Regions from separate parts of the Rhizobium sp. TAL182 genome, predicted to be linked through region 1. Evidence: predicted binding sites of a transcription regulator. Region 1 holds the regulator's gene; each other region holds the start of a gene.
What was found. Region 1 encodes PhoB, which activates phosphate uptake and scavenging genes when phosphate is short. Its sites were predicted from a motif close to TGTCATNNANCTGTCAT; they were not measured.
Positions count from the first base shown of each region.

Region 2: the regulator PhoB is predicted to act here: its motif matches at 1,690-1,706, upstream of phnC (phosphonate ABC transporter ATP-binding protein).
Region 3: the regulator PhoB is predicted to act here: its motif matches at 3,143-3,159, upstream of Tal182_RS12730 (UDP-2,3-diacylglucosamine diphosphatase).

Region 1 covers NZ_CP021024.1:552,272-556,864, reverse strand. The annotation lists gene Tal182_RS02785 (GcrA family cell cycle regulator) at 359-892, shown strand; gene phoB (phosphate regulon transcriptional regulator PhoB) at 1,251-1,934, opposite strand; gene phoU (phosphate signaling complex protein PhoU) at 2,069-2,782, opposite strand; gene pstB (phosphate ABC transporter ATP-binding protein PstB) at 2,827-3,642, opposite strand; gene pstA (phosphate ABC transporter permease PstA) at 3,657-4,593, opposite strand, start outside.
Region 2 covers NZ_CP021024.1:197,634-202,226, forward strand. The annotation lists gene phnD (phosphonate ABC transporter substrate-binding protein) at 1-689, opposite strand, end outside; gene phnC (phosphonate ABC transporter ATP-binding protein) at 778-1,623, opposite strand; gene Tal182_RS00975 (acetyltransferase) at 1,741-2,358, opposite strand; gene phnL (phosphonate C-P lyase system protein PhnL) at 2,355-3,062, opposite strand; gene phnK (phosphonate C-P lyase system protein PhnK) at 3,090-3,866, opposite strand; gene Tal182_RS00990 (alpha-D-ribose 1-methylphosphonate 5-phosphate C-P-lyase PhnJ) at 3,863-4,593, opposite strand, start outside.
Region 3 covers NZ_CP021024.1:2,533,575-2,538,167, reverse strand. The annotation lists gene Tal182_RS12745 (FAD-binding oxidoreductase) at 70-1,509, shown strand; gene Tal182_RS12740 (phosphoglycerate mutase family protein) at 1,677-2,426, opposite strand; gene Tal182_RS12735 (hypothetical protein) at 2,612-2,944, opposite strand; gene Tal182_RS12730 (UDP-2,3-diacylglucosamine diphosphatase) at 3,191-4,033, shown strand; gene Tal182_RS12725 (MFS transporter) at 4,198-4,593, shown strand, end outside.

The sequences.
Region 1 (4,593 bases):
CAAAAATGCCGCCTTTCGGCGGCGAGCGGTACTATTTCCTTTTCGCGCTGCAATGTCAACAAAACTGCGGCCTTAGCGTATGCAGCAAGCTTGTACAGGGGCACTTTCGGCCTTCAACAGGCATTATTGCAGAAATGACACGCAGAGGAAGCAAGTTGGGGAAAACTTGAAATTCGATTCATCCGGATTCCCGCGACTCTTGTCACGGAGTCAGCCTCACACTAGGTTAAAGTTCAATTACTAGACTGCATGCGGCGGAACTAGTCACCAAAATTGATCAAGCGTTTCTTGTTTCGGAGGCTTCCGGGACAACGGTGAGGGATTCTGCCATCACCAACGCAAAAGGTGGAGACAGGGCATGAACTGGACAGACGAGCGGGTCGAGAAACTGAAGAAGCTTTGGGCCGAAGGACTGAGCGCCAGCCAGATTGCTGCGCAGCTTGGCGGGGTCAGCCGAAACGCCGTTATCGGCAAGGTGCACCGGCTGAACCTGCCGGGTCGTGCCAAGGCCGGCGGCACGGCGACGGCGGCGCGCACGCCGAAGCGCAATACATCGGCACCGCGCGCGCCGAACTACGCCTCCCGGATCACCACCCGCACCGTGACCCGCCAGCAGGGCGCAACGATGCTGAAGGAAGAGATCGAGATCGAAACGGTCGAGGAAATGGAATACGTGCCGAAGGGCAACGTGGTCGTGCCGATTTCCCGCCGCCTCGGCCTGACGGAACTGACCGAACGCACCTGCAAATGGCCGGTCGGCGATCCGCTGAAGGACGATTTCCACTTCTGCGGCTGCGAATCCCCTGACAATTCGCCCTATTGCAGCTACCATCAGAAGCTTGCCTACCAGCCGATCAACGAACGCCGCCGGGCGGCAGCGCGCGTCAGCTGAGCGGGCGACATCGTCGAGAGTGAGAAACGGGCCGAGCAGCCCGTTTTTTGTGATTAGAGTGGGGAAGCGACCTTTGTGTTTGGCAGCAAAGCCGACCACGCATTCCGTCATCCCAGGGCTTGACCCTGGGATCCACGACCAGGCACTCGGCTTCGATAATTTCCCTGCATTTGAATGCCATCGCTCCTCCCGCAGCGCCAGCCGCATGGATCCCAGGGTCAAGCCCTGGGATGACGGAGGAGAGGTGGTGCCTGGATGACAGAGGTGAGGTGGTGCCCGCTCATACGCCGCGCCGGTGCAATGAAGGGCCTGGGAAAGGCTGCACCGGCGGGAACGCCGACCACACACTCCCTCAGCCTCAGGCTTCCATCGAATAGCCGGCGCCGCGGACGGTGCGGATGACGTCCTGCATGTTGGAGAAATTCAGCGCCTTGCGCAGGCGGCCGACATGGACGTCGACGGTGCGTTCATCGACATAGATGTCGTGGCCCCAGACGCCGTCGAGCAGCTGCGAGCGCGAGAAGACGCGGCCCGGCGACGACATCAGGAATTCCAGCAGGCGGAATTCGGTCGGGCCGAGGCGGACTTCGCGGCTCTTGCGATGAACGCGATGGGTTTCGCGGTCGAGTTCGATATCGCCGCATTTCAACACCGAGGACAGCACCTCGGGACGGGCGCGACGCAGCATCGCCTTGACGCGGGCGACGAGTTCGGGGGTCGAGAAAGGCTTGACGACGTAATCGTCGGCGCCGGTGGACAGTCCGCGCACCCGCTCGCTCTCCTCGCCGCGCGCCGTCAGCATGATGATCGGCAGCCGCTCGGTTTCCGGCCGCATGCGCAGGCGCCGGCAGAGTTCGATGCCGGAGACGCCAGGCAGCATCCAGTCGAGGATGAGGAGATCGGGCGTGCGCTCCTGAAGCCTGATTTCGGCCTCGTCGCCGCGCAGGATGGTATCGACCTCGAAACCTTCCGCTTCGAGATTATAGCGGAGAAGCACGCTGAGGGCCTCTTCGTCTTCAACAACTGCAACTCTCGGGATCATGCGTGTCCGTCTCCTCGCGCACGATCCTTAAACCGGGAGTGATTTAAGCAAGGGATCCCGCGCAAAATCAGAAATTGGCTGCGACCTCTTTGCGCGCCCGGACGGGCGCGCACGCAATGGCTGGTTCGGCACGGTTATTCCGTGGCGGCACCGACGGTATTGGCGCTGTCGTCCTTCGGACGGTCGCCTTCCGGCTGGGCGCCGGTCGCCATGTAGTAGATCGTTTCGGCAATATTGGTGGCGTGGTCGCCGATGCGCTCGATGTTCTTGGCGCAGAAGAGCAGATGCGTGCAGCTCGTGATGTTGCGCGGATCTTCCATCATGTAGGTCAGGAGTTCGCGGAACAGCGAGGTGTACATCGCGTCGATCTCGTTGTCGCGTTCGCGAATGGCGGTCGCCTTGTCGGCGGCGCGCGTCGTATAGACGTCGAGCACTTCCTTGAGCTGGACGAGCGCCAGCTCGGACAGGTGCTCGAGACCACGAGCGAGCTTGCGCGGAACGCCGGTGCTCTGCACGGCGATGACGCGCTTGGCGGTATTCTTGCCGAGGTCGCCGACGCGTTCGAGATCGGCGGCGATGCGGATCGAACCCATGATTTCGCGCAGGTCGGCGGCCATCGGCTGGCGGCGGGCGATGGTGACGATCGCCTTGTCGCCGATTTCGCGCTCGGTGTGATCGAGGATCACGTCGTCGGAAATCACCTTCTGCGCCAGCGCGGTATCACCGTTGACCAGCGCCCGGACGGATTCGGCGACCATCTGCTCGGCCAGGCCGCCCATTTCGGAAATCCGCCTGGAGAGGAACTTCAGATCATCATCATAGGCAGAATAAATATGTGTCGATGCCATGGGGCTTTGTCCTCGAATAACGGGAAGGCTTCGGATGACCGCAATCAGCCGAAGCGACCCATGATGTAGTCCTGGGTGCGCGGATCGTCGGGGTTGGTGAACATCTTGTCGGTGTCGTTCTCCTCGACGAGGTTGCCGAGGTGGAACATGGCGGTGCGCTGCGACACGCGCGCGGCCTGCTGCATGGAGTGGGTGACGATGACGATCGTGTAGTTCTCGCGCAGTTCGTGGATCAGCTCCTCGACCTTGGCGGTGGCGATCGGGTCGAGCGCCGAGCAGGGCTCGTCCATCAGGATGACTTCCGGGCTGACGGCGACGGCGCGGGCAATGCACAGGCGCTGCTGCTGGCCGCCGGAAAGGCCGGTGCCGGATTCGTGCACGCGGTCCTTGACCTCGTTCCAGAGGCCGGCGCGCTGCAGGCTGGTCTCGACGATCTGGTCGAGATCGGCCTTCGACTTGGCGAGGCCATGGATGCGCGGGCCGTAGGAGACGTTTTCGTAGATCGACTTCGGGAACGGGTTCGGCTTCTGGAAAACCATGCCGACGCGAGCGCGAAGTTCGACGACATCGATATCCGGATCATAGATGTCGTCGCTGTCGAGGGTGATCTTGCCGGTGACGCGGCACCCCTCGATCGTGTCGTTCATGCGGTTGAGGCTTCGCAGGAAAGTCGACTTGCCGCAGCCGGAAGGACCGATCAGGGCGGTTACGGTGTTTTCGCGGATGTTCAGGTTCACATCGAAAAGCGCACGCTTCTCGCCGTAGTATACGGAGACATCCTGTCCGATCATTTTATACGGGACGTTGCTCATCTTCTGACCCAGCGCCTTTTCAACTGCAGCTTCCGTCAACATGTTCATGATATCTACTCCGTTTACCAGCGGCGCTCGAAGCGACGACGCAAGAGGATGGCACCCATGTTCATGGCGACCAGGAACAGGAGCAGGACGATGATGGCACCCGAAGTACGCTCCACGAAGGCACGTTCGGCCTCGTTCGCCCACATATAGACCTGCACCGGCAGGGCCGTCGAGGGATCGAGCGGCGTCGTCGGCGCATTGGCGACGAAGGCGACCATGCCGATCAGGAGCAGCGGCGCGGTTTCGCCGAGCGCATGCGCCAGGCCGATGATCGTGCCGGTGAGGATGCCGGGCATGGCGAGCGGCAGGACATGGTGGAACACCATCTGCATCTTCGAGGCGCCAAGGCCGAGCGCTGCGGCGCGGATCGAGGGCGGCACGGCGCGCAGGGCCGCACGCGTGGCGATGATGATCGTCGGCAGGGTCATCAGCGTCAGCACCAGGCCGCCGACCAGCGAGGCCGAGCGCGGCAGGCCGATGAAGTTGATGAAGACGGAAAGGCCGAGCAGACCGTAGACGATCGACGGGACGGCGGCGAGGTTGTTGATGTTGACCTCGATCAGGTCCGTCAGCTTATTCTTCGGCGCGAACTCCTCGAGATAGATCGAGGCGGCAACCCCGATCGGCAGCGACAGCGCCAGCACGATCAGCATCAGGTAGAGCGAGCCGATCAGGGCGACGCCGAGGCCGGCAGCCTCCGGACGGCTGGAGTTGCCGTTGACGAACAAGCCAGTATTGAACTGCTTCTGGAGAGCGCCGCTCGCCTTCAGCTGGTTCATCCAGGTCACCTGCTTATCGTTGACCTTGCGGTTCTTCTCATCGACGGTGAGATCGATCTGGCCCTTGTTGGCGCTGTCGATATTGGCGTCGGCGAGAACGGAGACATTAACCGTCTTGCCGATCAGCGAGGGATCGGCGACGACCATGTCGCGCAGCTGGATCGGCGCGCTC
Region 2 (4,593 bases), 350 kb from region 1:
CAGACTTCAACGAGCTTGTTCGGATCCACGGCGCCCTTGTCGACTTCTTTGCGGAAGGTGCCGGAGGTGTAGCCGTCCTTGAAATCGCCGATGCCCGACGAATCGTCGACGGCAACGTCGACCTTGCCGTCATAGGCGGCAAGCAGGTTGTTTTCATGACCGCCGTTGAACTGGGTCGAGGCAAAGAACTTGTCGTTGGGCATGCCGGTGTCCTTCGGGATCTGCGTCAGCGGCACGAGGTAACCGGAGGTGGAGTCCGGATCGGCGTAGCCGAGCTTCTTGCCCTTGGCGTCCTTGATGGTCTTGATGCCGGAGGACTTCAGTGCGAGGCCGATCGAGTGATAACCCGTCGAACCATCTTTCTGCTGCGTCGTCAGGATCGGCGTAACAGCCTTCGGGTCCTTGAGGTAGACGGAGGCGTAGCCCGAAGCGCCGAGTTCGGCGAAGTCGAGCGTGCCGCCGAGCAGACCCTGGATCACGCCGTCATAATCGGCGGCCGGGAAGAGCGAGACCTTCTCGAAGCCGAACTCCTGCTTCAGATGGTCGGCGAGGCAGGCATAATTGCGCAGGCGGTCGGTTTCGTTTTCGCCGCCAAGGATGCCGATGCGGAATTCTTTAAGGTCTGCGGCATTGGCGGCGCCGGCGAGCGCGAACAGCGCCGTTGCCGCAAAGAGTGCTTTCTTCAACATGCGTTCTCTCCTATCGACCGGTGTCCCCGGCCTTCCCGTTACGAAGAAATGTGCCCTTGACGCGGGCGTTCGATCGCGGCCGTCCCGCTCAAAGGCCGGCCAATGCCAGCGGTTGGGCGCCGGCGGATTGATTGTCTGCCCGCTCGGCAGCGATAGTGATGGACGTCGACGTCATGGTTTCGTCGATGCCGGCGCCATCCTTGTCCGTTCCGTAGATTGCCTTCACTGCTTCGGCCGTCAGCTCCGACGGTTTGCCGTCGAAGACGACGCGGCCGCCGGCCATGCCGACGATGCGCTCACAATAGTTGCGGGCGGTGTCGAGCGTATGCAGATTGGTGATGACGGTGATGCCCTCACGCTCGTTGATGTCGCGCAGCGCATCCATGACGATCTTGGCGTTCAGCGGGTCGAGCGAGGCGATCGGCTCGTCGGCGAGGACCATCTTCGGGTTCTGCATCAGGGCGCGGGCGATCGCCACGCGCTGCTGCTGGCCGCCGGAAAGCGTGCCGGCCGGCTGCAGCGCCGTCTGCTCGATGCCGAGGCGTTCGAGCGCGGCGATCGCATGCACGCGTTCCTCGCGGGTGAAGATGTTGAGGAGGCTCAGAAGCGTCGAGCGGTGATTGAGGCGGCCGAGCATGACATTGGTGAGAACGTCGAGGCGCGGCACCAGGTTGAACTGCTGGAAGATCATCGCGCAGTCGCGCTGCCAGTTGCGCAGCGCCCGGCCGCGAAGCCCGGAAACCTCGACGCCGGCGAAATGGATGGAGCCGGAGCTCGGCTCCTGCAGCCGGTTGATCATGCGCAAGAGCGTCGACTTGCCGGCGCCGGAGCGGCCGATGACGCCGACCATCTGGCCTTGGGGAATGGTGAGGGTGACGGTGTCGACGGCGAGCTTCTTTCCGAAACGACGGGTGACATCCTTCAGCTCGAACATCATGCTCTTCCCTTGCGCTCCAGACCTTAGTCAGCATCGCATTAGTCCCGCTTCATGAACCTCACGTGTCATATTTGTGTAGTTCGTGTCACAATTCACCGCGCCTATATCGGAGGTTCAGCCACCATATCTCGCCAGAAAATCTTCCGCGCTAAGGTTGCGAAAATCCTGCAAGGCTTGGCGCAGCCGGTCGTGCTCCCAGTCCCACCAGGCGAGCCGGTCCATGTGTTCGCCGACCGGTTTCGAAAACCGTTCGCGGATCAGTTTCGCCGGCACGCCGCCGACGATCGTGTATGGCGCGACGTCCTTCGATACGACCGCGCCGGCGCCGATCACCGCGCCGTTGCCGACATTGACGCCCGGCAGGATCGTTGCGCCATGGCCGATCCAGATGTCGTGGCCGATCGTCACCCGGTTCGAGCGCCGCCAGGCGAAAAAGTCCGTCTCCATGTCGGCGTCCGGCCAATAATCGGCGGCGCGATAAGTGAAATGATGCAGCGTCGCGCGCCAGGTCGGATGGTTGGTGGCGTTGATGCGCACGGCGGCAGCGATATTGACGAACTTGCCGATCGTCGCACACCAGACGGAGCCGTCCTGCATGATGTAGGAATAGTCGCCGAAAGTGGCTTCGCTGATGCGGCAGCGTTCGGAGACCTCCGTATAGCGCCCGAAAGTGGAGCCGCTGACATCGGCCGTTTCGTGGATATAGGGCTCGATGCCCAACTGGCGGCTCATGCGGCGATCTTCCTCGGCGAGAATTGCTGGACGTCGAGGATGCGGTCGGCGACGGCCTCGCGCACCTCCTCGTCGTGGAAGATGCCGAGAAGGGCGACGCCTGCCTTTTTCTTCTCCGCGATCATGCCGACGACAACGGCGCGGTTTTTCGCATCGAGCGAGGCTGTGGGTTCATCGAGAAGCAGGATCGTATGCTCGGTGATGAAGCCGCGGGCGATGTTGACGCGCTGCTGCTCGCCGCCGGAGAAGGTGGCGGGCGGAAGCTGCCACAGCGCCTCCGGCAGGTTGAGCTCGGCGAGCAGCGCGCCTGCTTTTTCGCGTGCAACGACGATTTCTTCGCCGCGCGCCACGAGCGGTTCGGCCACCACGTCGATCGCCGCCACGCGCGGTACGGTGCGCAGGAACTGGCTGACATAGCCGAGTGTATCGCGGCGAACTTTGAGCACGGTGCGCGGATCGGCGGCGGCGAGATCGACGATCCGTCCATCGTGGCGGATGAGGATCTGGCCGGTATCGACGGCATAATTGCCGTAGATCATCTTGAGCAGCGAGCTCTTGCCGATGCCCGAGGGGCCTCCGAGCACGACGCATTCGCCTGACGACACGGAGAAGGCGACGTCGGAGACGACGGGCAGCCTGATGCCGTCGCGCAGGTGCATGGTGAAGCTCTTCGAGACTTCGGAAACGACGAGGGGCGTTGGCATTGTTTCTTCCTATTTTCTAACGACGGCTCAGACCTGCAGGATCGAGGAGACGAGCAGTTGCGTGTAAGGCTCCCTGGGATCGTCGAGCACGCGGTCGGTGAGACCCTGTTCGATGACGGAGCCGTCCTTCATCACCATCATGCGGTGCGAAAGCAGACGGGCGACGGCAAGATCATGGGTGACGATGATGGCCGAAAGGCCGAGATCGTTGACGAGGCCGCGCACCAGATCGAGCAGACGCGCCTGCACCGAAACGTCGAGGCCGCCGGTCGGCTCGTCCATGAAGACCAGACGCGGACCGGTGACGAGATTGCGGGCGATCTGCAGGCGTTGGCGCATGCCGCCGGAAAAGGCGCGCGGCTGATCGTCGATGCGATCGGCATCGATCTCGACGCGTTCGAGCCAGTCGATGGCGGTGGAGCGGATCTTGCCGTAGTGCCGGTCGCCGATCGCCATCAGCCGTTCGCCGACATTGGCGCCGGCCGAGACGGTCATGCGCAGCCCGTCGGCCGGGTTCTGGTGCACGAAGCCCCAGTCGGTGCGCATCAGGAAGCGGCGTTCGGCCTCGTTCATATGATAGAGGTCGCGGTAGCTGTCATCGCGCATATGGTATTCGACGCTGCCGGTCGTCGGCATCAGCCGGGTGGAGATGCAGTTGAGCAGCGTCGTCTTGCCCGAACCGGATTCGCCGACGATGGCCAGCACCTCGCCGGGCCAGAGCTCGAAGGAGACGTTCCGGCAGCCGATGCGCTTGCCGTAGAACTTCGAGAGGTCGTTGACCTTGAGAAGCGGTGTGTCGGTCATTCTGCAGCCTCCCGGGCCAGCATTTCGCCGGCATGCCCCTGGGCCCGGCGGTCTTCGCAATGGTCGGTGTCGGAGCAGACGAACATGCGCCCGCCCTTGTCGTCGAGGATGACCTCATCGAGGTAGACATCCTCTGCGCCACAGAGCGCGCAGGGCCTGTCGAAGCGCTGGATCTCGAAGGGATGGTCTTCAAAGTCCAGGCTGACGACATCGGTATAGGGCGGCACGGCATAGATACGCTTTTCGCGGCCGGCCCCGAAAAGCTGCAGCGCTTCCGATCTGTGCATCTTCGGATTATCGAACTTCGGCGTCGGCGACGGGTCCATGACGTAGCGGCCAAACACCTTGACCGGATAGGCATAGGTCGTGGCGATGCGGCCGTTGCGGGCGATATCCTCATAGAGCTTCACATGCATGAGGCCATATTCCTCGAGCGCATGCATTTTGCGCGTCTCGGTCTCGCGCGGTTCGAGGAAACGCAGCGGCTCGGGGATCGGCACCTGATAGACGAGCACCTGGCCGGGCCCGAGCTTCTCTTCCGGGATGCGGTGGCGCGTCTGGATGATCGTCGCCTCGCTGGTGCGCGTTGTCACCGCGACATTGGCGACCTTCTGGAAGAAGGCGCGGATCGAGACGGCGTTGGTCGTGTCGTCGGCGCCCTGGTCGATCACCTTCAGCACGTCATCGGGCCCGATGATCGAAGCCGTCACCTGCACACCGCCGGTGC
Region 3 (4,593 bases), 2.0 Mb from region 1:
TTTGACGCCCTCTGCGAGCGCAAGATGCCGGCCGCGACGGTGCGGGGCGCCGGTCGCATGGAGGAAATCATGGACAATTTGAACCTCACGACCCTGCAACGGGGTCAGACGATGGTCAATGACGTGGCCATGGATGCGTTTGCCGCAGGTTTTCGCGGCAGTCTCCTGACCAGCAAAGACATGAATTACGGCGAGGCGCGGGCGATCTGGAATGCGATGATCGATCGCCGGCCGGGTCTGATTGCGCGCTGCGCAGGGGCGGCTGATGTGGTGCGCGCGGTGCGCTTTGCACGTGACAACAATCTGCTCGTTTCGGTGCGCGGCGGCGGGCACGGCATTGCCGGCAATGCGGTCTGCGAAGGTGGTGTCGTTATCGACCTATCGCCGATGAAGTCCGTGCGGGTCGATCCCGAGATACGCCGCGCCAGGATCGAGCCCGGCGCCACGCTCGGCGATGTCGACAAGGAAACGCTGGCCTTCGGACTGGTGCTGCCAACCGGTATCAATTCCACGACCGGCATAGCCGGCCTGACGCTCGGCGGCGGTTTCGGCTGGCTCACCCGGAAATTCGGTCTGACGCTCGACAATCTGATTTCCGTCGATGTGGTGACGGCCGATGGCGAACTGGTGAAGGCGAGCGAGACGGAGCGGCCGGACCTGTTTTGGGCGCTGCGCGGCGGCGGCGGCAATTTCGGTGTCGTGACCTCATTCGAATTCCAGCTCAACCCACTCCATCCCGAAGTTTTCGCAGGACTGGTGGTGCATCCCTTCGCCGATGCGGAAAAAGTTCTCAGGGAGTATCGGGAGGCGCTGGAAACAGCACCCGACGAGCTGACCTGCTGGGTGGTGATGCGCCAGGCGCCGCCGCTGCCGTTCCTTCCGGCTGAGTGGCATGGAAAGGAGATCGTGGTGCTCGCCATGTGCTATTGCGGGGACATGGCAGCGGGCGAAAAGGCGGCGGCTGGATTGCGCGGGATCGGAAAGCCGATCGCCGACATCGTCGGCCCAATGCCGTTCATCGGCTGGCAGCAGGCATTCGACCCGCTTCTAACGCCAGGCGCCCGTAACTATTGGAAGAGCCAGGATTTCGCCTCCCTTTCCGACGCGGCGATCGAAGTTCTCATCGATGCGGTGCGGAAGCTGCCGGGGCCGGAATGCGAAATATTCATCGGCCATGTTGGCGGCGCCGCCGGTCGCGTGCCGACCGAAGCCACGGCATTTCCACAGCGCAGTTCGCATTTCGTCATGAATGTCCATGCACGCTGGCGGGAAACCGAGATGGACGGAAACTGCGTTGGCTGGGCGCGCGAACTTTTCGAGGCAACCAAGCCGCATGCTGTGGGTACTGCCTACATCAACTTCATGCCGGAGGACGAGACCGACCGGGTCGAAATGGCTTACGGGGCCAATTATGCGCGCCTTTCGGAAATCAAGCTGCGCTACGATCCCAACAACCTGTTCCGGATGAATCAGAACGTGAAGCCGATGGCGGCGGTGCGAGCTGCGTGAAGAGCGTAGAAAACCCCGCCCCAACCCCTCCCCACAAAGGGGGAGGGGTTAGCATGCCGCACCGTCCTTCTTTAACTCACCGTTTCATCCGCGGAGAGGCCGGGGTTTATCACCGTTGATGCCGCTCGTTAGTCCCTCCCCCTTGTGGGGAGGGGTTGGGGAGGGGTCTATCCGCCGCGCTTCGGCGTCATCGTCACATCGGCGCCGTATGCATCGCGCAGTCTGTCCTCCTGTCCCGGCTGCCGGTCGGCGGCTTGGTGCAGCAGTGTGGTGTCGTAGCCTTGCAGACGCGTTCCCTCGATCAGCGTGACGTCGGAATTCCCAGGATTGTCGGAGCGCTCGAACCAATCGACGGAGTGCTGCAGGAAATTCATTTCGACCGCCCGGTTGGTGACGCCATGGCCGACGATCGCGACATTTTGGTTGCCGCTTTCGGCCTCGCGCATGACGGTCTGGAGGAAGAGACGCACCCGCTGCGCCACATCTGCCCGGCTTTCGCCGTCCGGCGGCCGCGCATAGAACTTGCCGCTATTATTGCGCAGCCTCGCCCATTTTTCGAATTCTTCGGGGAATTTCTGTTTCTGCTCGGTATGGTCGTATATTTCGGTGAAGAGGCCGAAATCCTGCTCGCGCAGGAGATAATCTTCCCTGACATCGCCGACGAAGTTTTCCGGCAGCGCTTCGAGCAGCGCATCCTTGCTCTGGCGCGTGCGCAGAAACGGCGAATACCAGATATGCAGCTTCTGAAATCCCTGGCTCGGCAACCCGCTCAGGTACGAGGCGATGACAGCGCCTGCCTCCGCCGCCTGGCGATAGCCCCATTCCGTCAGCGGCACGTTATGATCGCCGAACTGGCGGTAGGCCTGCTCGTTGATATTGCCGAGGGATTCGCCATGGCGAACGAGAAAGAGACGCATCGGCCATCCCGCTTTTTCGGATATGAAATCGTCGTCATCATGAACGCGCTCGATCGGCAGGGCAACATCGCCGGCCGAAAGAGGGGCGAGCGTCCCGTGGCCGCTTTCCCCCCAATCCGCTTGGCCCGTCGAACTTGTTCACGTCGGTTTCAAAATCGACGAGCGAGAGGGCGTCTTCCGGGCTATCAGCGGCCCTGGAAGATCTTGATGAGCTTTGGCGTAAACCGGTGAGCCTTGATGTCGAGCAGATCCTGATACGTGGCGCGACCGGAGGTCGCGGCCGTCAGATATCGCTGGCAGGCGACCCTCGGAGCGTCCTTGTCGGAGGCGTTTGTCACGATCCCTGCGGTGCGACGCGCATTTGCATCGAAATCCTTTGCGCACACTTTGACGAACTCATTTCTCGCTCTCGCGCTGCCCTGCAGCAGCGTGACTGTCGCATCATAGTCCTGCTGCGTCGGTGCGCAGCCTGCAAGCAGTGCAATAGAAATCATTATTGTCGCGGTGTGGGCGCGCATCATCAATCCCCCAGGTTACGCCTTGATCGGCAGCTGCTGTTAATTTGATTCTCGGTATACGGGAAAGATCCGGAACATCGCGGCGAGAAATTATGATGATCGGATTTCCGATGTCGGTATTGCGAGCTTCGCCACCGACGAGATCGGCGTTTACCATCCGGACGGAATGGGTGGGGTCTGAAGGGCTTTTCCCCAGCTTGTCATCTTCCTGAAACACGAGTCTGGTTTTGGAAGGCTAGATGAAAGATGGGGCATGAGCGGCAGCTCGTGATAGACATGATGGAACCCAGACATTTCCGCACGCTCTTCATTTCCGATGTCCATCTCGGCTCGAAGGCCGCGAAGGCTGATTTCCTGCTGGATTTCCTGCGCTACCACGAGGCGGACACGATCGTGCTCGTCGGCGACATCGTCGACGGCTGGCGCCTGAAGCGCAGCTGGTATTGGCCGCAGGTCTGCAACGACGTCGTTCAGAAGCTGCTGCGCAAGGCGCGCAAGGGCACGCGCGTCGTCTACGTCCCGGGCAATCACGACGAATTTCTGCGCGACTTCCCGGGCATGCATTTCGGCGGCATCGAGGTCGTCGAGCGTATGATGCATGACGGCGCGGACGGCAAGAAATACCTGATCCTGCACGGCGACGAGTTCGACGTCGTCGTCCGCAACGCCCGCCTGCTCGCCTATCTCGGCGACTGGGCCTATGATACGGCGATTCGGATCAATATCCTGCTCGCGGCCGTACGCCGCCGCCTCGGTATGCCCTATTGGTCGTTCTCCGCCTGGGCGAAGCTGCAGGTCAAGCATGCGGTCAATTTCATCGGCGAGTTCGAGCGCGTCGTGGCCGAAGAGGCCCGCAAGAGCGGCGCCGACGGCGTGATCTGCGGCCACATCCACCACGCCATCATCCAGGACATGGACGGCATTCGCTACATCAACACGGGTGACTGGGTGGAAAGCTGCACGGCGGTTGCCGAACATGCCGACGGCACCTTCGAACTGATCACCTGGCGGGCGCTTGCCACCGCCGTACCGGCGCTTACCGCCGTCGAGCGTCCCGAAGAGGCGGAACTCGCCCCGCAGGCGGCTTGATTTTGGCGCCGTCGCAGTCGCGGCGGCTCTCCAGCAATTTAGCCGTTACCGCGAGGTGACAGGCCCAATTTATTTCTTAAAACGTTTCCGGACGGCTATTTCTCGCAATAGTCGCTTTCCGGGTGGTGTGTTAGGACAACGTCCAGTTTCCTTCAGGTCCACCCATGATTCCCGCTCAACATTCCTCGGGTGAGGGAGCGCCGCAGCGCTTCCGGCTGCTCAGCGCGCTGTCCTATTGCGCGCCGCTGCTCGTCAACGGCGTCGTGCTGCCGTTCTTCCCCGTTTGGCTGGAAACCCACAGTTTCAGCGACCATGAAATCGGCATCATCCTTGCCATACCAATGGTGGTTCGTGTTCTGGTGGCGCCTGTCGTCGCCATGATCGCCGACCGCCTGAAGGAGCGCGCCGACGTGTTGCTGTGGTCGGGCGGCCTGTCGCTGCTGACCGCAATCGCACTTTATTGGACGACGAGCTTCTGGCCGGTGACGATCGTCTTCGCGCTGCAGGGCGCCACCTTCGCGCCTTATCTGCCGGTCGTCGAATCGATCGTCATTTCGGGT